DNA from 3 places in the Blautia sp. MB18-30 genome. Region 3 is predicted to be linked to each of the others. Evidence: riboswitches for the same ligand, from Rfam matches in the RefSeq annotation. Region 3 holds a riboswitch; each other region holds the start of a gene.
What was found. A riboswitch is a leader RNA that binds a small molecule or an ion and turns the genes downstream of it on or off. The one in region 3 is predicted to bind cobalamin.
Positions count from the first base shown of each region.

Region 1 (10,228 bases), on a different contig from region 3:
GTGCGCCATCAAGCATAATCCGGATACAGAGCTGGTTGCAGTATTTACCAGACGTGATCCAGAGACTGTAAAGATCCTTACAGAGACCGCAAAGGTTTATTCTGTAAAAGATGCGGAGAAGCTGAAGGATGAGATCGATGTCCTGATCATCTGTGGAGGAAGTGCGACAGATCTTCCTGTTCAGACACCGGAGTATGTAAAATATTTCAATGTTGTGGACAGCTTTGATACACATAAGAAAATCCCGGAGCATTTTGCAAATGTTGACAAGGCAGCAGCAGAGAGTGGACATGTAGGAATCATTTCCGTAGGCTGGGATCCAGGAATGTTTTCTCTGAACCGTATGTATGCAAATGCGATCCTTACAAATGGAAACGACTACACATTCTGGGGCAAGGGTGTCAGCCAGGGACATTCTGATGCAGTCCGCCGCATCAAAGGCGTAAAGGATGCAAAGCAGTACACCATTCCGGTAGAAGCTGCACTTGAGGCAGTAAGAAACGGAGAAAATCCGGAGCTTACTACACGCCAGAAACATACAAGAGAGTGCTTCGTAGTTGCTGAGGAAGGTGCTGATCTTGCACGCATCGAGGAAGAGATCAAGACCATGCCGAACTACTTTGACGAGTATGATACAACGGTACATTTCATTTCCCAGGAAGAGCTGAATCGTGACCACAGCGGTATCCCACACGGCGGTTTTGTGATCCGCAGCGGAAAAACAGGCTGGAACAATGAGAACAGCCATGTGATCGAGTACAGCCTGAAGCTGGATTCCAATCCTGAGTTCACATCTTCTGTGATCGTTGCCTATGCAAGAGCTGCATACCGCATGAACCAGGAAGGACAGAAGGGATGCAAGACAGTATTTGATGTTGCACCTGCATATTTAAGTGCCCTTGATGGGGCAGAGCTTCGCAAAAAATTTCTGTAAGGATCCGTAACAGACAGGAGCAAAACTGCATAAAGGATCATATCCCCGGAGCATCGGTGAATATTTCTGATGTTTCGGGGCTTTTTTCTGCATAAAATCAACATTGGTAATACCTGGATGATGATTTTTCTGAAAGAAAAGGAAAGAGTTGACGGACCGTAAAGAATGTTATATAATATGGACGTAAAATTGTAACAAAATTGTAACGTTTACGATCAGTCGGACTTAAGAAATAGTAAATATCAATGATCTATCTATCAAAGGAAGGTATGTATGCGAAAATTAAGCAGAAAATGGAAACTCTGGGGACTTTTTTTTGTTCTGATGTTCTTTGCAGCCGGAGCAACTGTACATACAACGGCAACAGATGTACAGGCTGCGACCAAAAACGGCTTTAAGACAGAAAAAGGAAAGTCCTATTATTATCGGAACGGCCAGAAGGTAAAAGGCTGGCTTACACTGAACGGGAAGAAATATTTTTTTAATAAATCCACAGGCGTGCAGATGAAGCGTTGGGCTAAGGATTCCAAGGGCAAACGATATTTTTATAATGTCAACGGTGCCAAGGGCTATATGGCAACAGGCTGGCTTACAGACAGTAAGAACAATACCCGCTATTTTAATCCCACCAGCGGATATATGACAACGAAATGGGCCACGATCAGTAATAAGAAATATTATTTTTACAGAGGCAGTGGTGCTGCAGCCAGAAGTGTATTCCTTACAGACAAGAAGAATGTGACCAGATATTTTACCAGCAAATGCTTTATGGCAAAGGGCTGGGCAACGAATAAGAAACAGCAGAAGCGTTATTTTGATCCAAACACGGGAGCTATGTATAAGGGCTTCAAGAAGATCGGCAGCGATACCTATTATTTTTACAGCAAGAGCGGCGTGATGGCTACCGGTTGGGTCACAAATTCCAAAAAAGGATATAAATATTATTTCGATCCGTCAACCGGTGTCATGGCTACGGGAACGAAGACGATCGATGGCAAGAAGTATACATTTGGCAGCAACGGTGTCCTGGATACCAATCCAAGCACTACTACAGTTACAAGCTCCAGGACCATCAAGAATTTCCTTGCCAATGCATTACTTCCGGTAGGAAAGACTCTTTACGTATGGGGCGGCGGCCACAACTGGTCAGATGCGACCAGAAAGGGCATCAGTCCAAAATGGAAACAGTGGTATGACAGCAATTCCAGCTCCTATAATTACAGATATTATATGGATCTCAGTGAAGCTACAGAACAGAAGGGCCTTGACTGCTCCGGCTTTGTAGGATGGTCTGTATATCAGATCATGCAGAGCAGATCCGGTGGACCTATGTACACGGATGTTTCCGGAAATCTTGGATCTTTGTATTCCGGCAAGGGAATGGGTACCGTTGTTTCCCAGTCTCAGCTGGCAAGCTCAAACTGGAAGCTTTATCCGGGAGATATCGGATACAACAGCGGACATACTTGGATCGTTCTCGGACAGTGTTCCGATAAGAGTGTTGTGATCCTCCACTGTACACCGAATGCCGGCGTACAGATTTCCGGAACACCGACACCAAGCGGAACTTACGGAAGCCAGGCGATCAAGCTGGCAGAAACTTATATGTCTAGGTATCCTGGAGCCAGCAAATATGACTATCATGAATCCAGTGGTAACTATATCCGAAACGGTGCATACTTCAGATGGAACAGAAGCACTCTTTCCGATCCCAACGGATATCTGAACAAGACAGCCAATCAGATCCTTGCAGATCTGTTCTGATCAGGATGTGCTGAAAGAAATTTGTATGTAACAAATAGCAATAAGAAACGTGAGAGGAGAACCTGAGATAACCCGGGTTCTCCTTTTTTAATGTCAAAATCATTAATAAATGTTACAAAGTTTTAAACTAATTAATAGAAAATCCTTGCAATCCAAATAACACTGTGTTAATATATAAAAAGATTGAAACAAGATATTGCAAAAGTATTACAAAGAAAACCAACGAAGCGGATGGTCAGATCCGCTGTATTAAATTAGAATCAGATTGCGAGGGTGAACAGTCATGAAGAAAAGGATATTATGTCTGACACTGGCGCTCATCATCAGCGGAGCACAGGTAGTCAGCGTAAGCGCAACAAGAGAAGATGAGGCAGCGCTTCAGCAGGAGATGGATGCGACCAACGAACAGCTGAATGCGACTTATTCCAGATTGGATGAGCTTTCCTCACAGAAGTCACAGATTGAAGGCGAGATTTCAACTCTTGATGCCAATCTTGTAAACGTGATGGTTTCGATCCAGACACTGGAGGGAGATATCTCCAATAAGGAAGCCGACATTGCATCTACACAGACCAACCTTGAGAAGGCCAAAAATGCCAAGCAGAAACAGTATGAGGCAATGAAGAAACGTATCCAGTATCTCTATGAGAAGGGTGGAGACGATGCATGGTTCCAGATGATGCTGAATGCAGAGAACCTGTCTGACCTTCTTACAAGAGCAGAGTACACACAGAAAACTTATGAGCAGGACCGTAAGAGTCTTGAAAAATATTCCAATACGATCCAGCAGGTGGCAAACCTGGAGGCACAGTACACACAGGAGAAGGCAGAGCTGGAGGGAATGAAGCAGGAATATGAGGCAGAGTCCCAGAACCTGCAGGCACAGCTGGATGAGAAGCGTGCCACATCCGCAGATTATGATAATGAGATTGCCTACGCACAGCAGCAGGCTACAGATTATGCCAACCTTCTTGCAGAGCAGACTGCAGAGCTTCAGAGATTAGAGGCTGAGCGTATTGCAGCAGAGGAAGAGGCAAGACGTCAGGCCGAGGCTGAAGCAGCAGCGAGAGCGCAGGCTGAGGCAGAAGAGGAAGCAAGACGCCAGGCAGAGCAGGAAGCACAGCAGGATGAGGCGGACGAGAGCGAAGACGGACAGTACGATGAGGACGGCGACGTGATCGAGAATGCAGATGAGGATACTGCTGAAGATGACACCGAGGCTGTGGATGAAGATGCAGACAATGGTGAGAATGATGATGCGTCCGAGGATACTGAGAATACAGAGGATAATGCAGACGCAGATTACGATAACAGCACAGATGCATCTGAAGAAAGTGCAGAGGACACATCTAATGAAGAGGACACATCCTCAGCCAGTGACAGTTCTTCTTACAGCAGTGGTTCCGGATCTTCTGTTGTGAATTATGCTACACAGTTTGTGGGGAATCCTTACGTATGGGGCGGAACAAGCCTTACCAATGGTGCAGACTGCTCCGGATTTGTACAGAGTGTCTATGCGAACTTCGGAGTCAGCCTTCCGAGAACCTCCTATGAGCAGCAGAATGCAGGTACAGAAGTATCCTACGCAGATGCACAGCCGGGAGATCTGATCTGCTATGGCGGGCACGTGGCTATTTACATGGGTAATGGCCAGATCGTTCATGCATCGAACTCTCAGGACGGGATCAAGATTAGCAATGATGCTACATACAGAACAATTGTATCTGTAAGACGTCTTGTATAATAAGAACGTACAACAGAAAATAAAAATACAGCAGCCCGACAGCAGTTTGTCGGGCTGTTTTTGACGGCAGGAAAAATATTGAAAACCCATGGAACGGAATGAACAGCAACAAAATATGCTCAAAAATGTATAAATTTTAAAAACAGTATTGACATATAATTAACAGGATGTTATTATGATGTCAGTATAATTCCATATTGAACATAGCAAGTGCTGAGGATAGCTGACAGTTATATATTGATTATCAGAAGTCCACAGAAAAGGGAATCAGGTGTGAAACCTGAGCGATCCGGTCACTGTAACGGAGGAGCGAATCTCATAGTCCATTGTACGTATGTATGAGAAGGAGAGAGGAGCCATGATCCCGGAGCCAGGAAACCTGCTTGTTATGGCGAGGTTAAACTTCCGTGTAAAGTGTAACAACCATTTCAGGGACTCCGCACCCCTGGGACGTTGTCTACTTTTTTACGAGAGTAGGCATTTTTTTATGGAATGCGCCTGTTCATATGAATTATACATGATTAAATGGCAGGCGATACTACTCCGGATACATTCGTTCCCTCCGCGCACTCATGAACGGATTATATTTCTACCCCGGGGTGGCATCGCTACCTCTTTTTTTATAGGAAAAAATTATGTGTGGTTATGTCAGGAGAGGAGAAAAGAGCCATGGAGAAACCATACTGGGAAGGCAAAGAATACTCTTACTTCAGCCACAAAAACTGTGAGTATTTTCCGTGCCATAAAGGAGCAAATCCGGAGAATTTTAATTGTCTGTTCTGCTATTGCCCTTTATATGCACTGGGAGATAAATGTGGTGGTAATTTCCGCTTTACGGAAAGCGGGATCAAAGATTGCACCGAATGCAAGCTTCCTCACAGAAGAGAAAATTTTGGATATGTTACAGGTAAATATAGCGAGCTTGCGGAAATTGTACGGAAGCAGCGGGAAAAATAAAAAACAGGCCAGTTCAGATACAGGAAAATGTATATTCCTGTGTTTGAACTGGCCTGTTTTGTTTTGGGGGACAATATCTGTTATCTGTCGGAAAAGATACAGAAGATCATTCTCTGGTTTGGAGAAAAACCTTGAGTCTGGGAATCTGGTTGTTGAGGATCAGCTGTTCCGGAAACATGGCCTGATGAACAAACTCAGCAGCACAGGTAAAATCTCCGATATGCTCCGGGCCATGGCTGTCACTGGAAAGAAGCAGCGGCAGATCATATTTGCGGCAACATCGAAGGATCTCGAAACAGTTTTCTCTTGTGTCGCCACGATAGCCATAAGGTGCAAGAGAAGCTTCGTTGATCTCAAAGATCGTGCCGGTTTCCCTGGCAGCCCTTGCAAGCGCATCATAATTAACCGGGTAATGAGTGTTATCACTATGTCCGAGGATCTTTACACAGGGGTTTTTCATTACATTGATAAAAGCTTCTGTGTTTTCGGCTCTGGTACCGCAGCGGTAATTCCAGGCATGCATGCTGGCAATGGCGTAATCAAGTTTACATAATAATTCCTGATCTAAATCTACCGTTCCGCTGCGGTCAAGGATATTCAGTTCAATTCCGTAGAGTAATTCTACACCGAAATGTTTTTTGGGAGAATAGGTAAGGCTGCGGAAATAGGAGGAAGTTCCGGCTGCCAGAGTGCCGGGACCGTGATCAGTGATCCCGAGAAGCCGGAGACCTTTCTCGGCAGCTGCGCGTGCCATGTTGGTGATGGTACATTCCGTGCCGTGACCACTGGCGATGGAGTGGGTATGCATATCAGAAAGATACATAAAAATACACCTCTTTTACTGTTTGAGAACATGTGACAGAGCGGAATACGAATGTCCACTTTGCATAAATTTTTTCTGAAAAACAAAGGAATTCCTATATAAATCCAAGTATGGCAGAGCAGAAAAACAAAGTCAATAGAGAAAAACATAAAAATACAAAAAACAAATAAAATCAACAGGGCGCAACCGATAAAAACCACAAAAACAGCTAGAAACACATGTTGGATTTCGTTGACATCGAAGTAGGGGTAAGGTATAATAAAACTACATGAGCACATAGCCGGACAGGAGCGGTTCTGGAAGCGTAGAGGCAGACAGATCATCAGAAACAACCGGTTATGAGAAAGGAGAATCATGGAGAAATTTCATATAGCAGATGTTCCGAAAACAGACAGGATCACACATCTTGTAGATAATCTTTATGCAAAGATGCCGGTGATCGAATCTGCCAGAGCAAAACTGATCACAGAGTCTTACAAAGCAACAGAAGACGAGCCGATCATCACCCGCAGAGCCAAGGCATTTGCCCACATCCTGCACAACATTCCGATCATCATCCGTGATGAGGAGCTGATCGTTGGAAGCAGCACTTTGGCGCCGAGAGGATGTCAGACGTTTCCGGAGTATTCTTTCCAGTGGCTGGAGGATGAGCTGGATACAGTGGCTACCAGAACAGCCGATCCATTTTATATTGCGGAGGAAACCAAGGCGGAGCTCCGTGAGGTACATAAATACTGGAAAGGCAAGACTACCAGTGAGCTTGCAACATCCTACATGGCACCGGAAGCGATTCTTGCCATTGACCACAATATTTTTACACCTGGAAACTATTTCTACAATGGTGTAGGACACGTAACCGTTAAATATGAAGAAGTTCTGGCGATCGGTTATGAAGGGATCATTGCCAAAGCTCAGAAGGAACTGGATGAGTGTAATGTAGGAGATGGTGATTACGCAAAGAAATCCCGTTTCCTGGAAGCAGTTATCATGAGCTGTCAGGCAGTTATTGACTATGCACATCGTTATGCCGAGCTCGCAGAGCAGATGGCATATCAGTGTCAGGATCCGACCAGAAAACAGGAACTCCTTCAGATCGCATCCAATTGTACACGCGTACCGGCGAAGGGCGCCCGTAACTTCTATGAGGCGTGCCAGTCTTTCTGGTTTGTACAGCAGCTGATCCAGATGGAAAGCAGCGGACATTCTATTTCTCCGGGACGTTTTGACCAGTATATGTATCCGTATTACAAGAGTGATATGGAAGCAGGCAATCTTACCAGAGAATTTGCCCAGGAACTGATGGACTGTATATGGGTAAAATTAAACGACCTGAATAAATGCCGTGATGCTGCATCTGCAGAAGGCTTTGCAGGCTACAGCCTTTTCCAGAACCTGATCGCAGGTGGTCAGAACAAGGATGGCGAGGATGTGACCAATGATCTCTCCTTTATGTGCATCCAGGCGTCTATGCATGTGCACCTTCCGGCACCGTCTCTTTCTGTAAGAGTATGGAACGGATCACCACATGAATTCCTGATCAAGGCTGCAGAGCTTACAAGAACAGGAATCGGACTTCCGGCTTATTACAATGATGAGGTTATCATTCCTGCACTGCAGAACCGCGGCCTTTCTCTTGCAGATGCCAGAGAATATAACATCATCGGCTGTGTAGAACCGCAGAAGGCAGGTAAGACAGAGGGCTGGCATGACGCTGCATTCTTTAACATGTGCCGTCCGCTGGAGATGGTTTTCTCTAATGGTATGGACAAAGGGGTACAGATCAGTGTCCAGACCGGCGATGTCACAGAGATGAAGAGCTTCGATGAGTTCTATGATGCATATAAGAAACAGATGGAATATTTCATTTCCCTGCTTGTAAATGCTGATAATGCCATTGATGTGGCACATGCGGAGAGATGTCCGCTTCCATTCCTTTCCTGTATGGTGGATGACTGCCTGAAACGAGGCAAATCCGTTCAGGAAGGCGGAGCTGTTTATAACTTTACAGGTCCTCAGGGATTTGGTATTGCAAACATGGCAGATTCTCTGTATGCGATCCGCAAACTTGTATATGAAGAAAAGAAGATGACCATGGAAGAGCTGAAGGAGGCTCTGGCATGGAACTACGGCAAGGGTATCGATGCACAGTCTGCAGCAGATATCACCACCATCGTTATGCAGAAGCTTCAGGAGAATGGCATCAGCGTAAATGAGCAGACCGCAACAGCTGTTATGACAGCAGCTCTCGGAACAGAGCCATCTCCGGAGAAGAAAGCAAGATTCGAAGAGATCCACAAGATGATCGAGGAGGTTCCGAAGTTTGGAAACGATATCCCGGATGTGGATTATTTTGCAAGAGATGTGGCTTATACTTACACCAAGCCGCTTCAGAAATATATGAACCCGAGAGGCGGACATTATCAGGCAGGACTTTATCCTGTATCTGCAAACGTTCCTCTTGGCGGACAGACCGGTGCAACACCGGATGGCCGTTACGCACATACTCCGGTAGCAGATGGTGTTTCCCCGTCAGCCGGTAAGGATGTGAAGGGACCGACAGCTGCGGCAACTTCTGTATCCCGCCTGGATCATTTTATCGTATCCAACGGAACACTGTTTAATCAGAAATTCCATCCGTCAGCACTTGCAGGAAGAGAAGGACTGGAGAAATTCGTAGCACTGATCCGCGGATACTTTGATCAGAAGGGTATGCATATGCAGTTTAACGTTGTTGACAGAGAAACACTTCTGGATGCACAGAAGCATCCGGAGAAGTACAAACATCTGGTTGTACGTGTTGCAGGCTACAGCGCATTGTTCACTACACTTTCCAGATCTCTGCAGGACGATATCATCAGACGTACTGAGCAGGGCTTCTAAAGGAGTAACGAATGGACTATTTGGATACAAAGGGCAGGATCTTTGATATTCAGAAATATTCAGTACACGATGGACCGGGTATCCGTACCATCGTGTTCCTGAAGGGCTGCGTTCTTCGCTGCCGCTGGTGCTGTAATCCGGAATCACAGGAATACCGGATCCAGAACATGAAGGTTCTGGGAGAAGATAAAGTGATCGGCCGCGACGTGACAGTTCGTGAGATGATCGAAGAGGTGGAAAAAGACCGTGCCTATTATTATCGTTCCGGAGGCGGGATCACCCTTTCCGGAGGGGAATGTATGTGTCAGGCGGACTTTTCCAGAGATCTTCTTCGCGCGGCAAAGGAGAGAGGGATCAACACAGCGGTAGAAAGTATGGCCTGTGCCCCATGGGAAAAGATCGAACAGGTACTTCCCTATCTGGATGTATATCTGATGGATATCAAGCATATGGATCAGGAAAAACATAAAGAATTCACAGGACGGGCCAACGGACTGATGCTGGAGAATGCAAGAAGGGTTGCGCTCTACGGAAAAACCAGACTGGTGATCCGCGTTCCGGTGATCCCCACATTTAATGATTCTGTGGAAGAGATCCAGGCGATCGCAAGATTTGCAGCATCCCTTCCGGGCGTAAACAAGATCCATCTTCTTCCGTACCACAGACTGGGGCAGGATAAATATGAAGGACTTGGCAGACCCTATTTAATGGAAGGAATCCTTCCGCCTACAGCAGAACATATGCAGATGCTAAAGAATGCAGTGCATGCGGTATGCAGCCTGGACTGCCAGATCGGCGGCTGAGAGATACAGGATTACAGAAAAAAGATCCTTTACAAACAGAAAATATAAAAAACAATAAAAACAACACAAAATACAACAAGAAACCAACATAAAACAACGGATTGTCCTTGACTTATTTTGTGGTATGGGGTAAAATGTTCTCAGAAACAAAATAGTGCAATCCAATGCTCAAGGAGGAAATTAAGCATGGTAAACGAGTTTGAAATCAAAAAACAGCTTTGTGACATCGGTAAGAGAATCTACAACCGTAACATGGTTGCAGCTAACGACGGAAACTTTTCTGTTAAGATAGCTGAGAATGAATATCTTTGCACACCAACTGG
Region 1 is NZ_JAMOYY010000010.1:20,066-30,293, reverse strand. It holds gene NCY57_RS06425 (diaminopimelate dehydrogenase) at 1-934, shown strand, start outside; gene NCY57_RS06420 (N-acetylmuramoyl-L-alanine amidase family protein) at 1,208-2,698, shown strand; gene NCY57_RS06415 (C40 family peptidase) at 2,982-4,442, shown strand; cobalamin riboswitch at 4,674-4,843, shown strand; gene NCY57_RS06410 (cysteine-rich small domain-containing protein) at 5,112-5,399, shown strand; gene NCY57_RS06405 (phosphatase) at 5,506-6,222, opposite strand; gene NCY57_RS06400 (glycyl radical protein) at 6,577-9,102, shown strand; gene NCY57_RS06395 (glycyl-radical enzyme activating protein) at 9,114-9,905, shown strand; gene NCY57_RS06390 (class II aldolase/adducin family protein) at 10,092-10,228, shown strand, end outside.
Region 1: another riboswitch for cobalamin. It lies ahead of NCY57_RS06410 (cysteine-rich small domain-containing protein); the one in region 3 lies ahead of NCY57_RS01925 (ABC transporter permease).

Region 2 (10,228 bases), on a different contig from region 3:
GAACACTGGAATTTATTTTAGTTTATGCATATAGGTCAGCTCATCCAGAGAATCATCGTCTGTAGTCAGCATGGTGTGGATATCCTCAATCATGGTTCCAAGTCCGGTGGTTTCCTGGAAGAGATTTTTGCCTGTGCACCAGACATTTCCGTTCTTCACTGCCTTGAAATCTGCAAGAAGCTTACTTTTGGAAAGAAGCTCATCAATGGTCTTAAGTTCCCCGTCAATCGTACTGTTATAGATGATATAGTCTGCATCCTTCGCCTTGGCATAAAACTCTTCCATCTGCATATTCATGGTGGAAAGAGCATTGTCATTTACTCCCGTATCCTCCGGAACATAATTTCCTCCTGCGAGAGAGATCATTTCCGAAACATAGTCGCCACTTTTTCTTATATTTACCGCACCTACGGAGTTGATATAAAAGAACGCTACGGTCTTGTCTGTTTTATCTGCTGTGAGAACCTTATCCAGCTTGTCCGTCTGCTCTTTGAAAACCTTTTCTGCTACATCTTCTTTTCCCAGAAGAACTGCGTAAAGCTTCATCCACTCGGTCCTTCCAAGAGGATGACTCTCATAGCTGGAACGCTCTACCATTACAGGGATCCCGAACTGCTCCAGCTTCTCCTGTACCTCCGGATTGTGATGGATCATGGTGGATTCAATGGCAAGGTCACAGCCCTCGTTCAGGATCAGCTCGTAATCCGGAGCACTGTACTTGCCGGCATAAATCATCTTTTTCTGTTCCATGGCGTCCTTTGCTTCCTGGATATACCATCCGTCTTCCTTGGTTCCGGAAAGCTTGATGCTGTCAATCCCGTCGATAGCGCGGAAAAGATCCATGGCCGAGGTTGCTACCAGATAGATATTGTTTATGGGCTGCTGCAGAACCGCAATGTCAGGATCCAGCCCCTCCGGTGCTTTCTTGCCTTCGGGAACTACAAGAAACTGTCCTTCCTGATCAATGGTGAGCAGCGCATAGCCATCGTTGTAGTAATCCACATTAAATTCCTTTGCGTAGGAAAGATCCATACTGTGGTCAAAGGTAAGGCCTGGAATATCCGCAGGCTTATGTTCTGTCTCTGCTGCCTGCACTGCAAAAGCACACCCCAGGATCAGGGTCAGCGTCAGAAATATGTATGAAATTATTTTTTTCATTTTTCTTCCTTTTTCATGCTCGAAGAATCAAAATTCAGGGTATACTCAATCTCGTGAGGAGTACTCATGGCTACAGTATCTGCAGTCACTTCCATTTCTGCGTCAAAGACTGTGACCGGGATCTCAAATGTGGAGTTTCCGTCTTTGTTCACCGGCTCATATTTTTCGCCGTCCACGATCATGTAATCATAATTCGGACTGCTCCAGATGATGGTTGCCGTAGCTTCTTTGTCCTTGATCTCTACTTTAGCTGGAGATTCTACAGATGCTCTTCCTGTTCCGCCTGTAAGGGTTACATCCGTCTCATAGGTTCCGTCCTCCAGCTTCAGCTCTTCCGGTTTTTTCCCTTCGGATTTTTTGTCGTCAGAGGTTTTTACAGGATTCTTTACGCTGACTTTATGGTCGTACCATTTGCCTTTTTCTCCCAGGAGCGCCACGTTAAATTCCTCACCAATGGCCGGTACCGGGATATCAAATCCGTAAACCTCCTCTGTATAACCATCGCTGTACTTCACTGTATCTGTGGTCGGCTCAATGATCTCTGCTCCGTCCTTCTGGGCATCCTCGGCAGTTCCCGCAAACAGGTTAACGATCTTCTTGGAAACCAGACTTACGTGGATGGTCATTTTGCCATCTTTGACCGTGAGCTCTCCTTTTTTGTCATTGGCCTCATTTACATGAAACATGCTGCTGTCTGTACCAAACTCTGCTGTATAAACGCCATCTTCCAGGGTATCTGCTTTGGCTGCATCTGTATCCTTTTCTTCGGAAGCTTCTGCTTCCTCACCGGACTCTGTTTTTGTTTCATCTGTTTTTGCCATCGCAGGCACAGAGCCCAGCACCAGGACTGATGCACTTGCCATTGCAAGAATTAAGTTTACATAGCGTTTTTTCATGATAATCTTCTCCCTTCCATAGATACAGCAATCTGCCCGGAAAACAGTCTTCCTGATCTTTCCGGGCAGTTACATTGATTTCTTATAGGTATCTGAACTCACTCAGATATTTTTATATTTATTATTCTGCGGACTCCTCAGCAGAATCAGCCTCTGTATCTGCTGCTGCATCAGAATCTGCGGACTCCTCAGTGCTTCCCAGAGAATCGATGGCTGCCTTTGTATGCTCTACATAAAGCTTCTCAACTGCTTCGATTCTTCCAAGACCCTCGATCTGGCAGTCAACCTTATCGAAGTTTCCGGATGCTACAAACTGGCTCTTCCAGGAATCCTCCTCATCACCGGCCATATCGTTATTTGCATGGTCTCCGGCAACAACCATCAGCGGACGAAGAACAACGTTCTTGTATCCTGCTTCTTTTACCTTCTCGATAACCTTGTCGCAGGCTGTATCTTCCGGCTTACCCTCTACAGTACCGATGAATGCGTTCTTCAATCCAAGGTTTTCCATCTGTGTCTGCATCTGATCGTATGTAACGTTAGCTGTATGAGATGTTCCATGTCCCATGAATACGAATGCTGTGCCAGCCTCAGCTGCTGCATCCATGCTGTCAAATCCGGCCTCTTTGCAAGCCGTATCTGTGATCGCCTGAGCAACGGCTTTCTTGTCATCATTGATCACAGTTGCATCGTCTCCAACCTCACCGAGCATTGGCTCTGCGATAGCTACAGACTCGAATTTATCTTTATAGCCATTGATCGCTTCTGTCATCTCATCGTACTCAGCACCATGCATCAGATGGGTAGGCTGTACAACCAGATTCTTAACACCATTCTCTACTGCACGGTCAAGAGCCTGCTGCATGTTATCGATCACTTCATCATCTCTTGCCTCTACATGGTTGATGATGATCTGTGCTGTAAATGCTCTTCTTACAGACCAGTCCGGATAAGCTTCTGCAAGAGCATCCTCGATTCCCTTGACATCCTCTGCACGGCTGTCATTGAAGGAAGTACCAAAGCTTACAACAAGAAGTTCATTCTCACCGATCTCATCCTGGTTACGCGGATCGTCCTTGGAAGCATCTCCTGTGTCACGTCCGAAATAATCCGGATCTGCATTCTCACCCTCTACCAGTTCTTTCTGAGCATCTGTCAGAGCATCCCATGCTTCTTTGGCTGCCTTGCAGTCCTCATCTGTTGTGTCGTTTCTTTCCTGTACATAGATCTTGTCGATCAGAGCTGCTACATTATCTGCTGCTTCCTGATCTGCATCAGAAGCCTCTGTGGTATCAGCTGCCTCAGCGTTCTCTTCTGTAGCAGAATCCTCTGCTGCCATTGCTGTTGTAGCCGCACCCATAGAGCATGTCATGGAAACTGCGAGCATCAGAGCTAACATTGTTTTTCTTTTCATTTCTCATTGTCCTCTTTTCATGTATTTCCAGAATACTGATATGTACAAAAAAGCAGCAGCTCTCTGCGGCCGCCTGCTCACACATGATTCTCTGCGCAATACAAATACATAAAAAGAAGTTCTGTATTGTTATGGAGAATACCGATTCGTAAACCGCGAATCCCTGGATCTCACAATAAGGCAGTTCTCCTGACTTGGTTCCACGCTGCTTTCCCTTCCCGGTCTCCCAGTGGTTATAAAAGCAGCTCCCCTTTCACAGTGACGGTATCGTTCCGGATTCTCACCGGATTCTCTTTTGCACATCCGACTGGATGCAACCTTATCATTATAACATTTGCACATATTTTCTTTTACCTGGTTATCTAACTTTTACCACAAACTCACAAATTTGTCAAGATTGATGTCAGACGATTCACGGTTTTCTGTGATCTTCGCTCACAAAAAACACCTCACGAAATATTACCAGTGAACAGTAACCGGTTTTCTCCCTGTATCTGTCAGTTATTATCAGAATACTTTCTCCAATATTCATGCATATCCTGCATAAAAAACAGCCCCTTTCTGTCATCACCCTGATATCAGAAAAGGACTGTCTTACACTGGATATTCGCAATCCGCTTCGCTACTTGCTCATAACAGATAAACTGCTCTGCAGTTTATCTGTTAAAATACTCCTGCTCCAGGTATCTGGCTACGTAGATTCCGCTGGCAGATGCATGGGACAGAGAATGGGTCACGCCGCTACAGTCTCCGATAACAAAGAGACCCTTGTGGCAGGTTTCCAGATTTTCGTCGATCTCGACCTCCATGTTGTAGAATTTAACCTCAACGCCATAAAGCAAAGTATCATCATCTGCGGTTCCCGGTGCGATCTTATCCAGAGCATAGATCATCTCGATGATGCCATCCAGGATACGTTTCGGCATAACAAGACTTAAATCTCCCGGTGTCGCAGAAAGTGTAGGTGTTACGAAACTTTCCTCAATACGGGCTTTTGTGCTTCGTCTTCCGCGGATCAGATCTCCAAACCGCTGTACCATAACACCACCGCCAAGCATATTGGAAAGTCTTGCAATGCTCTCACCGTATCCGTTGCTGTCATGGAACGGCTCTGAGAAATGCTTGGATACCAGAAGGGCAAAGTTTGTATTGTTGGTATGCTTTGCCGGATCTTCGTAGCTGTGACCGTTTACTGTGATGATACCGTTGGTATTTTCATTCACGACAACACCTCGCGGGTTCATGCAGAAGGTACGGACCATATCCTCAAACTTCTCAGTTCTGTAAACGATCTTGCTCTCATAAAGCTCATCTGTCAGACGGCTGAAAACCTCTGCCGGAAGCTCCACACGGACTCCAATGTCCACACGGTTGGAAAGAGTCGGGATCTTAAGCTCTGTACATACCGTCTCCATCCATTTACTTCCGCTTCGTCCTGCGGAGATGATACAGTAAGTTCCCTCGTAACGCTCATCTCCTACAAAAACTGCATAACCGTCTTCAGTTTTTTCTACTTTGTCAACAGATGCGTCAAAATAGAAGTCCACATGGTCTTTCATTTTTTCATAGAGGTTCTGAAGCACCACATAGTTGATATCTGTTCCCAGATGGCGGACTGATGCATCCAAAAGATGCAGGCCGTTCTGAAGGCAGAGCTTACGGATCTCGCTGTTTGTGGTAGAATAAAGTTTGGTTCCCTCACCGCCATGCATCAGGTTCAGTTTATCTACATATTCCATCAGCTCTGTGGCTGTATCCTTGCCGATATGCTGGTACAGAGTTCCGCCAAACTGATTGGTGATATTATATTTTCCGTCGGAGAAAGCGCCTGCACCGCCAAATCCCTTCATGATCGCACAGGTTTTGCAGTGGATACAGGATTTTACTTTCTTTCCGTCGATGGGACATTTTCTTTTTTCCAGAGGATGACCAGCTTCAAAAACCGCGATCTTTTTCTCCGGATCATTATTCATCAGTTCATAGGCCGCAAAGATTCCACCGGGACCTGCTCCTACGATCAGTACATCATATTTCATAAATAAAAACTCCTTATCTTGTATTGCACATTTTCAGTACTTTGTTTTTGCATAAACCCTGTCTATTCTACAACAAGTGTGTTCAAAAGTCACCTGTTTTTTCGGAACCTTCCGATCTTAAGCTTTTTTCCATCTGTTTCCACGGTAATAGCACCGTTTTTCATGGTGTATTCCACCTGACTTCCGGCCGCTTTAAGCCGCTCTACGGTTTCCGGTGACGGATGTCCGTAGGTGTTAGTGAGCGAACAGGAAATGATCGCCACTTCCGGCTTTATTTTCTCAAGAAATGCTTCTGTGGTAGAATAACGGGAACCGTGATGTCCCACCTTCAGACAGTCAACATCCTCAAGCCCCCCGGCTGCCAGAAGCTTTTTCTCCGTATCTGCACCGATATCTCCGGTAAAAAGCATCTGAAAATCTCCAAAAGACAACTCCATCACCATAGCTTCCTCATTCACATCTTTTCCTGTGGCATCTTTCTCCGGCCACAGAACAGAAAAAGATACTTTGCCGCAAGGCAGCTCATCCCCTTTTCCTGCTGTCATGACCTTAACTCCGGCTGTTTTTGCTACCTCTGCAAGCTCCCTCCACGCATCTGGTCTTTCCGCCCAGGCAGGCAGGATCAGATATCCGGCCCGGATGGTTGTAAGACCTTTTCCCATATATTCCAGAAGCTCCTTCACACCGTTGATGTGATCCTGATCTGTATGGGAAATAAAAATCCCATCCAGCCAGGAAATCCCCTGACTTTTCAATGCCGGCAAAAGGCAGTATCTTCCAAGCTCCGACTGGCTGCTGCTTCCTCCGTCGATCAGAAAATGGTGATCCTCCGGAGTCTCCACAAGGATACCGTCACCTTGTCCTACATCCAGGCAGATCACCTTCAGACTTCCTGTTGGATGATATCCCAGTATCAGGATTCCGACTGCCAGAAAAATACCGGCTGTTATCCGGATAGCATGTAGCTTCCGGCAACCTGCTTCCGCCCGCTCCTCTGATAACTCCGTTTCCTCACTGACTGCTTTTTTCTTCCGGAGCTGTTCTTTTATATACTGCCCCATAAACAGAACTGTGATCAAAAAGCCATAATATACCAGAATCTGCCATATTTCCGGCTCCCCTCCGATCCAGGTACTCCATCCTGATCTTCCTGCCAGACTGCAGAGATATTCATAAAAAAGCAGCAGTACCCTTGCCGGCAGGATTACCAGTTTTGCCGCAGGAATACTGAAAATCCCCAGTAGCAGCGCCGCCATTCCTCCAGTCAGTACCAAACCCACGCTTGGAAGCACCAGCAGATTCAGGATAAATCCGGCAATAGAGATTTCTCCGAAAAATTTCAGCATCACCGGCAGCGTTACAAGCTGAAGAGCTACAGGACTTACCAGTGCCTTTGTCCATTTTTTCTCCGCTCCTGCAAGAGCACAGAGCTTTTCCGCAGCGATCCCCATTCCCAGAACACAGCCAAAGGACAGAAGAAATCCACTGTCCAGGAGATAGGCCGGAGATTCCACAAGGATCATCATGGCAGTTACGGAAAGAGCACTCATCATGTCATAGATCCGTCCGGTGATCCTGGCTCCCATGGCGATCAAAAACATAGTTACTGCCCGCATGGTGGAAACACTCCCTCCGGTCATGATCCCATACTGCAGCATCACTCCCAGAGAAAAAATCCCGGCAGGCCAGATTCCCAGTCCCATCTTCTTCAGAAGGTTATAAAGTCCCATTCCCAGAATACTGATATGGAGCCCGCTGATGGCAAGGATATGTATGATCCCGGCCAGCTGATAGCGCATCTGTATTTCCGGATCCAGCTCCTGTTTGTCTCCAAGCGTCATGGCACAAAAAACAGGCGCATCTTTTCCTGCTGCTTCCTTCAGAATCTGCCTGCAGCTTTCTTTTATCTCCAAAAGGAGCTGCCTGTAGCCGGAATACACTGCTGTTTTCTTTTGGAGCACAGCGTTCTTCATAAAATAATAAATATGACGACAGGCATAATACTGCCGGCTGTCAAAGCCCCCAGGATTCGCAGGGCCTTCCACTCTTTTCAGCGTTCCTTTGACCAGTATCCGCATTCCGGGTTTCAGATCTTCTTCTTTTTTGAGGAATATTCTTACATTTTCAATTGGAAATTTTTTTGACTGATGGATAAGATATGTTTTTTTCAGATAAACAGACTGGGAAAATTCTGTGTTTTCATGCTGTTCCACCTCCCCGCAGATCATGGAACCAGGGTGCGCTTCGATCTGTTCCTGCACATTTAACGGAAGGGGATTCCCCCTGATCAGAGAAATCCCCATAAGCTCCAGTGTGCCAAGACTCAGCATCATAAGAAAACACAAAAGACACATCGGCCGTTTCGCCATAAATGTTCTCCCGTTTTCTGATATTTTGAAATGTTTTATTTTTTCTATTCTTTTTTAGCCTTTGTGTGTGCCAGCAAGCTGTCGTTCCATTCATAGAACTTATAAAGCTGCATATTCTGGCCAAAGGTCACTTCCTTGTTTCCTTCGATGGAAATCTCAACTTTGTCCACATCCGTTGCCGCGATCAGCGTATTTACCACCGAATACACGGCAATCTGTTCCGAAACATCCAGCGCATAATCCTGAAATACGGAATTATAATCCACATAGCAGATTCCGTTTGCTCTCGTCAGGGAAAGTACCTCTGAATTCTCCGGTATTGTAGGATAATGTCCTTTTTCCAGCGGACCTCTTGCAAGCTGCTCCAAAACCACCGTAGCCTTCGGAAGATTTCGTCTGTAGCGGACACTTCTCTGTTCCGCTACCAGTTTATCTCCGTTTTTATTTGTGAAATACAAAGTAAAGGTGTCATAGCTGTACACATCCCCATCGGACCCGGAAAACTCCACAAAGGTGTCGTTGTTCATGGCTCCCACTTCTTCACCCCTGGTATCTGTCAGCGGCTTTTTACCCACATAGATTTCCACAGAATCTACTCCTGGAACCTGTAAAAAGATCTTCACTATACCTGCCCGCACCAGAAGTTCCCTGGTACGTGACATTTTATCATAGGCCTCATTGAATTCTACGTTCAGGACTCCATCCTGTATGGAATAAGAAGAAATCTTTACCCCATCCGGAAAAAGTGAGATTCCGTCTTCCCGGGTCTCACGGTTATTCAGACTCTCGGAAAAATTGCGCAGCATCACTTCTGTTGTTTCCTTCTCCGGAGTATATTTTTCTTCTTTCAGTCTCGTTTCATCGCTGTTGATATAATAAAATCTATACTGCTGTTCTTCGTTTTTATTTCTTCCCGACAAACCTATGAAAGCAACCAGACCAAAAAGGATGCAGGCAGCGGCCACACAGATGATCAAAATCGTTTTTTTCATGCTGTACCTCCTAGGACGGGATATAGGACAGCGGGATCTTCACGGTAAATGTGGTTCCCTCGCCCTCTTTGCTGGATACCTTGATGATCCCATGATGCATGGCTATAGAACTTCTTGTAATAGCAAGTCCAAGACCGGTTCCGCCGATCTCTCTGGAATGGGATTTATCCACACGATAAAAACGCTCAAAGATCCGTTCAATGGAATCTTCCGGTATTCCCAGGCCGGAATCTGCAACTGTCACATAGAAATCCTTATGATCCGCATCCAGTGTTACGCGGACCCATCCCTCATCTACATTGTATTTGATGCCATTTTCGACCAGGTTACTGATGGCAAGGGTAAATTTCACCTCATCCACATCTGCGGTTACCGGTCGGAACGAATCCAGAATCAGGTCAATCCTTCTCTGATCTGCAATAGGACGGAGACGCTTCAGGATATTCTCCAGCAGCTCATTGATATTCATATTGCTGATATTCATATCTGCTGCTTTTTTGTCCATTTTTACCAGGGAGAGCAGATCGGTGATGATCTTGTTCTCTCTGTCAATCTCTTCTGTGATATCAGAAAGAAATTCCTGATACAGTTCCTCCGGAACCCCCTGCTGTCCTACCAGCGAATCCGCCAGAACCTTCATTGAAGTCATAGGTGTCTTCAGCTCATGAGACACATTGGATACAAACTCCTGTCTGGATTCATCCAACGTCTTCATTCTGGAAAGCATCTTGTTAAATGCATCTGTGATCAAAGCTGTCTCTGTATAATCCGGTACCGAGATCTCCTCATTCTGATATCCGTCTGTAAGGTCCTCGATTGCTTTCGTTACCCTGGCAAATGGCTTCACCAGGATCGTGGAAAGAATATACCCAAGAAAAATGGCCAGCACTACAATGATACCGATGATCAGAATCCCTTTCTGCTCCAGTTCATGGATAGTTGCTGTCACCTCACTGGAAGATGCCATGATCATCATGGCACCCTGCACCTGTTTTACATCCGGACTTTTTACCGGAACTGCCAGGATCAGCTTCTGGCTGTCAGAATCATATTGGTAGGCATCTTCTCCTTTAAAACAGTTCAATACTTTCTGGGAAACCAGAGTCCTGCCCTCATCCACGCCATAGGTATCCTTGATGATCCTGAAATCCCTGTCTACAATGAGAATCCTGCCACCATAGCTGTTGGACAGTAATTCCAGCTTGCTGTTCACCGTCTGAGAGCTGGTGTCATTCAGATAATTCTCCTTGATCAGCAGGTCGCACATGATGTCACAGATGTTCTCCATGCTCTGCACACGGTTGGCAATGGCACGATCTTCATAGTTGGCAATGACCATTTCCGTTACGATGACACTCGGTAC
Region 2 is NZ_JAMOYY010000010.1:38,114-48,341, forward strand. It holds gene NCY57_RS06465 (ABC transporter substrate-binding protein) at 13-1,158, opposite strand; gene NCY57_RS06470 (hypothetical protein) at 1,155-2,054, opposite strand; gene NCY57_RS06475 (sirohydrochlorin cobaltochelatase) at 2,176-3,468, opposite strand; cobalamin riboswitch at 3,631-3,805, opposite strand; gene NCY57_RS06480 (NAD(P)/FAD-dependent oxidoreductase) at 4,125-5,504, opposite strand; gene NCY57_RS06485 (DNA internalization-related competence protein ComEC/Rec2) at 5,594-7,873, opposite strand; gene NCY57_RS06490 (GerMN domain-containing protein) at 7,918-8,865, opposite strand; gene NCY57_RS06495 (sensor histidine kinase) at 8,876-10,228, opposite strand, start outside.
Region 2: another riboswitch for cobalamin. It lies ahead of NCY57_RS06475 (sirohydrochlorin cobaltochelatase); the one in region 3 lies ahead of NCY57_RS01925 (ABC transporter permease).

Region 3 (10,228 bases):
CCTCGCGGGACATTGCCAGTGAACAGTAACCTCTTGCTGTCATTCAATGAATCCAGTATAATAGAAGAATCTGTAAAAATAAACGATTTTTTAAATAAGAAGGTTTGAACTAAAATGAAATCATACGAAGAATTACTTTCAGATATTGAAGAAGACATGGAGCTCATGGGTTCCTCACACATTGTTTATTCCATGGAAGAGGACGACATTGTTACCGATTATGATTATCTTCCATCCGATTCCTGTACGATCTCCATTACCTTAAAGGAGCTTCAGGAAAAGCTTCAGCTGCAGATGCTCTATACAAAAGTTTCCGCTCATACAGCCGGAGCAGATAAAAATGCCCCGAAATTAGCTGTTGTTTTTCCGGGCATCGGATACACTGCTGACAAGCCGCTTCTGTACTATACCAGCCGCCTTGCCAGCAAACACGGCTACAAAATCCGCACGGTATCCTATGGCACCCTCCCGGAAAATGTCAAAGGAGATCCTGAAAAAATGAAACAGGCCTTTGACCTTGCCCTGGAACAAACAGAACGCTCCTTAGGCAGCATCGACTGGAATTCCTATGGCAGCATTCTGTTTATTTCCAAAAGCATTGGTACAGTCATCTCCTCTGCCTATGCTTCCCGACACGATCTGACTGTAAAAAGCATCCTGTTCACGCCTCTTGCAGAGACCTTTTCCTTCCCACTTGCCGGAAGCATCGCCTTCCACGGCACCGCAGATCCCTGGGCCGAAACCGATTCCATCCGGAAACTGGCAGCGCAGAAAGATGCACCTCTCTTTCTCACCCAAAACGCCAACCATTCTCTGGAAACCGGTGATGTACTGACGGATATCTTTATTCTAAAAACTACAATGGAGCGGGTCCAGCGTTTTATTTAACGCCGGCCCGCTTATTTTTCCCCACCCACTAAAAACTGAGGTGTCAGCTTATTCAGCTCACGATCCATGGAAGTTCTGGAAATATCACTGATGTCCTTCAGGGCAAACACTTTAGAAAAGCCGATCTCCATCATGTGATCCAGATCCCATGCCGGGCGCTTTTTATCACTCATAAACAGCTTACTGCTGAGCTCTTTCCCTGTTTCCGCATCTTCATGAGCATGGATACCTCTTCCGTATTTTTCCCACATGGCAGCATCATGTGCCTCGTAAATCTTTTTCTTTTCTTCATCATAAAGATGCAGATACCAGCAGGCGTCCGATACCAAAAGGCGTCCGCCTTTTTTCAGTACACGCAGCCACTCCTTGTAAGCCTTCTGTGGATCATCCAGCGTCCATGTGATATTTCTGCAGATAATCATATCAAATGTCTCATCCGGGAAATTCAGATTGTGGCAGTCCATAGTCATCAGATCTGCGGATAAACCTGCTGCCTTTACATTTTCCTTTGCTTCATGGATCATATTTTCAGTAATATCGATCCCGGTCACATGATGTCCTTCTTTTCCCAGCATAATTTCAAAAAATCCCGGCCCGCAGCCTACATCCAGTACTTCCAGATGTTCTTTTTCCGGCGCATACTCCAGAATCAGATTTTTCCAGTTTTCTGCTGTTTCACTTTTCAATTCTGCCTTGATCCCTTCGCTGTAAATGCCAGCTTCTCCTTCCCAGTACTCTTTGATCTTATCATTTTGCATGTCACTTCTCCTTCTTTGTGGCTACTACAATAAATTTTTTTCCCTGATATCCGTATTTCCAGAAATCCATCGTCCATGGTCTGTTTAGCCAGCGGTTCTCTCTGATCTGAATCCTGGCAAAGCGTACCTTTTTTAATATCTGAAAGTCCGCTTCCGGACGCTTCTGCGATGTAAATGGCAGCTTTTCATAAATTCCGCTGTTTTCCTTCACGTCAGATCCATATGTTTTTCTTTCTGTAACATAAATAAGAAAATCAGCAATTTTCATATGGATCTTATTTTTTAATGTGGGTTCGACGGTCCGATAGTCCCCATCAAAATAAATGATCCTTCCACCTGGTTTTAATACAGCCTTCCAGCGTCTGAAAGCTTTTTCCGGATCATATAATGTCCACACCGCATCTCTGGAAAGTATCACATCATAGCTTTGTTCCTGTTCCAATGGCAAAGTTACACCATCTTCCTCACAGATTTCCACCTGCTGATGATACTGTCGCATATTCCTTCTGGCTTTTTCTACCATTCCTGATGAACCATCGATCGCTTTTACATCATGTCCCAGACGCGCTGCTATGATGCTCATAAAACCCGGGCCGCAGCCCACTTCTAAAATACGAAGGGGCTCAGGTCCAAGAAGTCTTTTCAATTCTTTTGTCCAGTAAGATACCGTTCTTTTGTTACTCAATTGTTTTTGGATCATATCATCATAATCACCGGAATCTTCTGTCCATTTATTCTCGATCTTTTCAAACATTTTTTTACTCCACTACATCCAGTGTTGCCCAGTTAATGCCTTCATAGGCAGTCGGTGCAAGCTCTACATTGGTCAGTCTGGTATTGTTATAGATATAATCACGGTTCGGATAATACAGCGGTACTGTTACTGCCTGATCATTGATACGTGTGAGGATCTTATCGTATAATTCCGTCCGCTTTTCTTCATCCTGTGTCTTTAATACTTCTCCGAGATCTTTGTTCAGCTCCTCATCGTACCAGTTTACTGCCTTTGCTCCATCTTCCGCATAGAACATTGATTTCAGGAATCCATGAGGCATCCAGGAATCTTCATAGCTGCGGTAAATGCACAGATCGTAATCTCTGGTGTTCCAGATCTCATCATAGTAAGCTGCGGATTCTTTTTCTACCAGTTCAATACCTACACCGACCTTCTCATATTCAGATTTCAGGAATTCACAAAGAGATTTCCATGAAGCATATTCTTCAGTCTGGAATACCAGTCTGAGGCTCAGTGGTTCTCCGTCTTTTTCTACAATACCATCTCCATCTGTATCCTCATATCCTGCTTCCTTTAACAGTTCCTTTGCTTTATCCGGATCATATGGATAGCCCTTGCTGTTTTCTTCTGTTACATAAGGAACTGTCGGAGACATAAGTCCGGTTGCAGGATTGCCGTAACCATCCAGCAGATCATTTACAATGCTTTCTTTATTTGTTGCATAATTCAGTGCCTGACGTACGTTTACATCCTGAAGCGCCGGTGTATCATAATTTTCGATCAGATAGTAAGAAAGTGTGGAAACCTGCTGTTCTGTCGATAAATTTTTATCTGCCTGGATAATACTGAAGCTTTCGGATGGAATATCCTGAAGATTCAGATCTGCCTCTCCACTCTGAAGTGCCATCACTCTGGCATCACCGTCTACCACCTGTTTCAGAACTACTTTATCAATATTTGGTTTCTCACCGTAATAATTAGGATTTGGTACCAGGACAACCTCCTGACCGCTTTCATAACTGTCGATCATCCACATTCCGGTACCCACTTCCTGACAAAATTCTCCATCTTCATCCAGTGCACTTTCACAGGTAAAACGGAACGGTCTTGGATAGCTGAATTCGATCAGCAGAGTATAACATGGTTCTGCGAACTTAAATTCTACAGTATAATCATCTACCTTTGTAACATTTTCCAGTTTGGCTGAAAAGTTACCGATCACATCCTGTTCCACCCATCTGTTATAATTCCACATCACATTGTCTGCATTAAACTCTGTGCCGTCCGAGAATTTCACATCTTTTCTTAAATGGAACGTATAGGTTGTGCCATCTTCGCTGATATCCCAGGATTCTGCCAATGCCGGTTTGATTTCTCCATTTTCTCCGTAACGTACCAGAGGATCATAGATCATTTCATAAAGACGAAAGTCCGGACCACTTTTTATAGGGTCACAAAGTTCAGGAGTCAGATCAATGGATGTCATTGCCGTAACTACTTTTTCCTCTTTTGCCTGTACATTGACACCTGTCAGTAAAGTTGCCGCCACCATGCTCAATGCTATCAATTTTGCTACACGTCTTTTCTTCATTTCTTCCTCTCCTTTGTTTGTTTTATATTTTACAGCATATGACATGCCGCAAAATGTCCTGTTTCAATTTCTGTCAATTCCGGTATATGCTCTCTGCATATATTTGTACATCTTCTGCACCGGTTCTGATATGGGCAGCCCTGTTCCGGAATGGTATCTGAAAATATTTTCTTTTCCTGCGATCCGATTCTTCGCATTTTCGGTTCTTTTACCGGAATAGAATCAAACAGATCTTTTGTATAAGGATGTACGGCAGTCTCCTTTAAGCTGTCCGTATGATCAATAAACTCGACCACGCGTCCCTGATACATAATAGCCACCTCTTTGCAGAGATATGGAACGTTGGACAGATCGTGAGTGATCAGTAAATAGGTCATCTCATATTTTTCCTGCAGCTCATTTAACAGATGCAGGATCTGCTTTCGTATGGAATAATCCAGACTGGATACCGGTTCATCACAGATCACAAGTTCCGGTCTTAATACCAATGCTCTCGCAATATTAGCTCTCTGACACTGACCTCCTGAAATCTGTCCAACATAACGGTTGCGGATATCCGGATCAAGCCCCGTCTGGATCAAAGCCTCCTTTACTCGCTCTTCATACTCACCCTCTTGCAGTTTTTCATGTAATTTCAAAATTTCCAGAATATTTTCTCCAATGGTATAACCGGGATCAAATACCCCGCTGCTGCTTTGAAAGACCATCTGAAGATTCTTGCGATATGGACGAAACTGCTTTTCAGACAAATCCTGCATTTCCTGTCCCTGAAACCAGAATTTTCCATCTGTAGGTTTCTCCAGGCCGGCGATCAGCTTTCCGAATGTAGTTTTACCACTTCCACTTTCACCGATCAGGGCCATGGATGATCCTGCATGGATTTCCAGACTTACATCATCCACTGCCTTCACAATTTTTTTCTTGCCATAATATTTTTTTAAATGTTCTGTCTTTAGTAACGTACTCATACTTTTCCCCTATAAAACTGCATCCAACAGTTTTTTTGTATATGAATGCTGCGGATGATAAAAGATCTCTTCAACCGTTCCGTTTTCCACTATTTCGCCGTCTTTCATGATCGAAACATCATCTGCGATCTCTGCCACCACACCCAGATCATGCGTAATAAATAACACGCCCAGATTTTCTTTCCTGGATAGCTGATAGATTTCTTCCAGGATCTGCTTCTGTACGGTTACATCCAAGGCTGTCGTCGGCTCATCTGCGATCAGATAATCCGGTTTCATGGACATGGCAATGGCGATCATAACACGTTGGCACATACCACCAGACAATTCGTAAGGTTTTTTCTTCATCAGTTCTTCCGGATCACGCAGATTCATCATCCGCAGACTTTCCAACGCTGCTTCCCTTGCCTGTTTTTTGCTCATTCTGCGATGTTTTCTCAGTCCTTCCAGAAGCAGTTGTTCAACTGTAAAGAGCGGATCGAGAGCAGCGGTCGGATCCTGAAAGATCATTCCGATCCTGTCTCCGTATAACTGTCGTTTTTCTTTTCCTGATAACTTCAGAAGACTCTTTTCGTTCAGTGTCACATCTCCGGATATCACCTTTCCATTTCCTGCAAGCAGATTCATGATCGTCAGAGAGGTAACTGACTTGCCGCTTCCGCTTTCTCCCACCAGAGCATGGATCCTTCCGCGTTTTACTTCCAGGCTGACATCTTTTACTGCATGAACCATTCCGTGAGAAGTCTGAAACTCCACATGTAGTCTTTTTACCTTTAGAACATCATTTTTGGGCTGTTCCATTCTGTATTCCCTCCCCCAGATAATTAAATGCCAGAACAATGATCATGATCAGTATGCCCGGATAAAACATCAGTCTTGGATAAGTCTGAATATAACTTCTACTGTCACTGAGCATGATCCCCCATTCCGGTGTCGGTGCCTGCACACCAAGGCCGATAAAGGAAAAACCGGCAATTGACAGAATGATCGAACCGATTTCCATTGTTGCCAGTGCGATTACAGATGGCAGGATATTTCTCAATACATGCCTAAATATGATCCTTGCGTGGCCGCAGCCGCCGGCTTTTAGTGCGGTCATATAATTTTTATTTTTTTCCTGAAGTGTCAATGCTCGGGCAAGCCTTGCATATTCTGCCCAGGATACGACCGATAAGGACAGGATCAGATGAGCGCCGCTGGCTCCTACGGTTCCTGCAATGGCAAGTGCCACAATAAAGACCGGCATAGCCATAAATACATCAATGATCCTCATAATTATGGAATCGATTTTTCCACCTACATATCCGGCAAACAGTCCGATCGGCACCCCGACACATACGGTGATCAGAAGCACCGTAAAGCTATAGCTCAGTGAATACCGGCTGCCCCAGAGAAGTCTTGATAAAATACATCGTCCCAGCTGATCAGTACCTAAAGGATATGCCGCCGACGGATTCTTTAATTTTATCGAAACATCCACAAGCAGTGGATCATGCGGCGCCAGTACAGGTGCAAAAATAGCTGCCAATGCAAAAATTATGACCACCATCAATCCTATTTTTGTTTTCGGTGACCGGAATACCTGTTTCCAGTACAGATTCTGGATCATGCTTTTTTCTGTTTTCTGCTTTCTTCTGCTTCCCATTCTATGATCTCTCCTTTACTTTAACTGGATTCGCCGGTCAATCGCAGAATAGGCGATATCCACAAGAAAATTTAATACTACAATGCCAACAGCCAGAATAAAGATAAAACATTGCAGCACCGGAGTGTCTTTTGAGATCACGGATTTCAATGCCAGATTTCCGATTCCCTGAATTGAAAAAATACTTTCTATCACAGCTGAGCCACAGAAAAAACCGATCACAATTGATACCAGACGTGTAAGCACAGGAATCAGGATATTTTTCAGACCATGACGCAAAATTACATTTACAGATGACAATCCCTTAGCTCTGCTGGCACGTATGTAATCCTGCTTCAGCACCTGTATCATATTGGTACGGATCAATCTCGTCATAATTCCAAAGAAACTGATATCCATGGCAAATGCCGCAAGAATCGGGATGCCTCCGGCATCTCCTCCGATCACGGAAATCACTTTTAGCTTTACTCCAAATATATAGAGCAGCATCAGACCGATCCAGAAAGACGGCATAGATACACTGAGGGACGACAAAATGCGAATGACTTTATCCAGAACTCTGTTTTCATAAATTGCCGACAAAATTCCAAGAGGGACTGATACGATCATCAACAATAAAAACGAAGTAACTGCCAGTTTAAATGTCTGTGGAAAATATCTTTTTAATTCCTCAAAAGCCGGTTTTCTGGTAGAATATGATTTTCCAAAATCGCCATGAAGTGCCTGATCCAGCCATTTCCCGTATTGTACCAGCACCGGCTGATCCAGTCCTTCCTCATGCCGTACTTCTTCTACCTGCTCCGGTGACGGATGCTCATATTTTTTCTCCGCCAGCACTCTGGCAGCATCACCTGCCGATATAAAACTCAGCATAAAAATAATAAATGTAACCGCCAGCACTACCGGAATCATAAATATAAAACGCTTTGCAATTACTTTTCCCATCTTCATCTCTCCTCATTTTTTATCTGTTTATTGTTTTTAAAATAAAAAAAGCTGATATGATCCAGCATCATATCAGCACAAAAAACAAACCTCCACCTCAGGCAGAGCTTATTCCTTCTGTATCCCATCCGAATCAGAATTCTTCTGTCAAAAAGGCAAGTCTCCTGACTCCAGTTCTTCCTACTTACCATCTTCCCGGATCTCTCCAGTGATATTTTGGTTTTCGTCCCTGTCACAGTAGCGGTGGCTGTTCTGGCATTTCACCAGATTCCTTATTAAGTACTTTGTACACCCTTCTGACTATTCAATTTTCATAGTTGCAATGAATAAGTATTATAATATCATACTTTTCTTTTTATATAAATAGTTTTTTGTCAAATATAAAATATCTGAACATTTCATAGTGAAACCCGTATATTTTCTGCCTGTATTATTATAGATCCCTTAAGTAAATAACATTATGTATGAACGGTGACTTCTTTATATTTCCGTATAATGATCATATAACTTACGAATAATAAAACAGCTGCACTGCTCCATGCACAGATCTCTGCATAGTATATTCCATCTTCACCGATCAGTTTTGGCAGCAGCAGCGCAACACTGACACGCATTATAAATTCTGCAATGCCGCTGGCAAGCGGAATCAAAGTATTACCCAGGCCCTGGATAGCGGAACGATACACATACAGCAGATACAGCACCCACAAAAAGACAGCCATGATAAACAAATACTTATATGCTATATCCAATACCTGTCGGGTCTGATCCGGTTCACCGGATACAAACAGGGACAGTACATTACGTCCAAACAGTACCATCATGCCGGAAATGAAAGCCGAAGTGAGCACTGCCATATAAGTGCCGCTGCGCACGCCTTTTCGAATCCTCTGGTATTTTTTTGCACCAAGATTCTGGCCTACATAGGTTGTAATAGCATATCCATATGAAACGGCAGCCATCTCCAAAACCCCATACAGCTTGTTCGATGCCGTAAATCCCGCCACAAACAGAAAACCAAATCCATTGATCACATACTGTACCACAAGTCCTCCCACGGAGATGATCACATTCTGTATCGCAAGAGGAACCGCCAGTTCCAAAAGCCGCAGGCTCATAGAGGGCTGCCTGTAAAAGTCCTTCTTTTCCAGGCGGATATCCGGGATTTTACGTAATACGATCAAACAGTACAAGGCTGAAAATCCCTGTGCGATAACGGTCGCCACTGCTGCTCCGGCTATACCCCAGCCAAAAACCGCCACAAACAACAGATCCAGTCCCACATTGATCACTGCCGCCACTGTCATTGCGATCAACGGTGATCTGCTGTTTCCAAGTGCCCGAAGGATCGCTGCAAATATATTATAAGCAGCTATGATCGGGATTCCTGCAAAGATCAGCCGCAAATATAGCATTGTCAGATCAATGACATTATCCGGTGTCTGTAAAAATAAAAGAACATGATAAACTGTACCTTCACTTACTGCGAGTACGACCACAGACAGTAATGCTGTCATGATATAGCTTTTCGCTACTGCACATTTCAGATTTTCCTTTTCCCTTGCTCCATAATACTGAGATACAAGAATAGAAAAACCCTGTGTGATACCTGTCATGATCCCCAACACCAGCCATACCAGCCAATCTCCGGCACCTACTGCCGCCAGTGCTTCAACTCCTACCACTTGTCCGACGATCATGGTGTCTGCCATTGTATAAAACTGCTGAAAAATATTTCCAAGCATCATTGGTATGGCAAAAGTTATGATCAGTTTTCCGGGAGATCCGGCAGTCATATCTTTTTCATTAGTTCCCATAAGAATCTCCTTTTCTTTTCATCCTTGTCCGCTATTTTACAAGGGACTCTTACGAAACACAAGCCTATTTTTTCACAAAGTTTTTCTCATATTTTTGGTAGCTATTACATCTTTATAATCATTATTTTTAATGGATCATTTTTGCCACGCCTATCTTAAAACTCTTTCTTCTTCATGGCGCTCATACTATACTTATACGAAGCAAACCATATAAGCAGACTTAGCACAATGAGGGCAATCCCGATTTCAAAATCCCCGATTCCCCCTATCATATGCAGAATACTTTCTTTTAATCCCAAGTTAGTCTTCACAAAAGATCTAATTGTATAACAAATCGCAAAAATAATTAAAATTGCAATTGGCAGCACAATTCGCCCTTTCTCTCCTTCGAACCTTATCCTGATCGCGATCATAATTCCCGCAATTGCCTGAAACACAAAAAATGTGATCAACTCCATTGCCAGCATTTCCAGATCAAACACCTCTTCAGGATTTATGAGTACCATAATTCCTGCACAGATCATTCCAATGCACCATCCACATGCTGTCATGATAAAGGAAAAAATATATTTTTCTCTGACATATATTTTTTTATTTACAGGTAAAGAAAATAAATATGTGTAACCATGGCCATTTTCATCATAACTGATCGTATTACCTGAATATATCGCCAGAACAGATGGGATATACATTGCAATGAAAGCAGCTGCCGTTTTTCCTGTAAGTATAAAAAACAATGCTACAAACACTAACACCAAAAAAAGATTACCACCCTGTCGAAAAAACAATCGAAAATCCTTTTCCAAAAGCCCTCTGATTCCTTTCATCATCTTTCGCCCCCTGTCAACATCAGGATCACCTGATCGAGTGATCCGCTCTC
Region 3 is NZ_JAMOYY010000003.1:28,365-38,592, forward strand. It holds gene NCY57_RS01890 (alpha/beta hydrolase) at 115-888, shown strand; gene NCY57_RS01895 (class I SAM-dependent methyltransferase) at 900-1,646, opposite strand; gene NCY57_RS01900 (class I SAM-dependent methyltransferase) at 1,648-2,400, opposite strand; gene NCY57_RS01905 (nickel ABC transporter substrate-binding protein) at 2,405-3,973, opposite strand; gene NCY57_RS01910 (oligopeptide/dipeptide ABC transporter ATP-binding protein) at 4,003-4,941, opposite strand; gene NCY57_RS01915 (ABC transporter ATP-binding protein) at 4,951-5,742, opposite strand; gene nikC (nickel transporter permease) at 5,723-6,586, opposite strand; gene NCY57_RS01925 (ABC transporter permease) at 6,602-7,531, opposite strand; cobalamin riboswitch at 7,669-7,842, opposite strand; gene NCY57_RS01930 (MATE family efflux transporter) at 7,990-9,348, opposite strand; gene NCY57_RS01935 (ABC-2 transporter permease) at 9,504-10,178, opposite strand; gene NCY57_RS01940 (ABC transporter ATP-binding protein) at 10,175-10,228, opposite strand, start outside.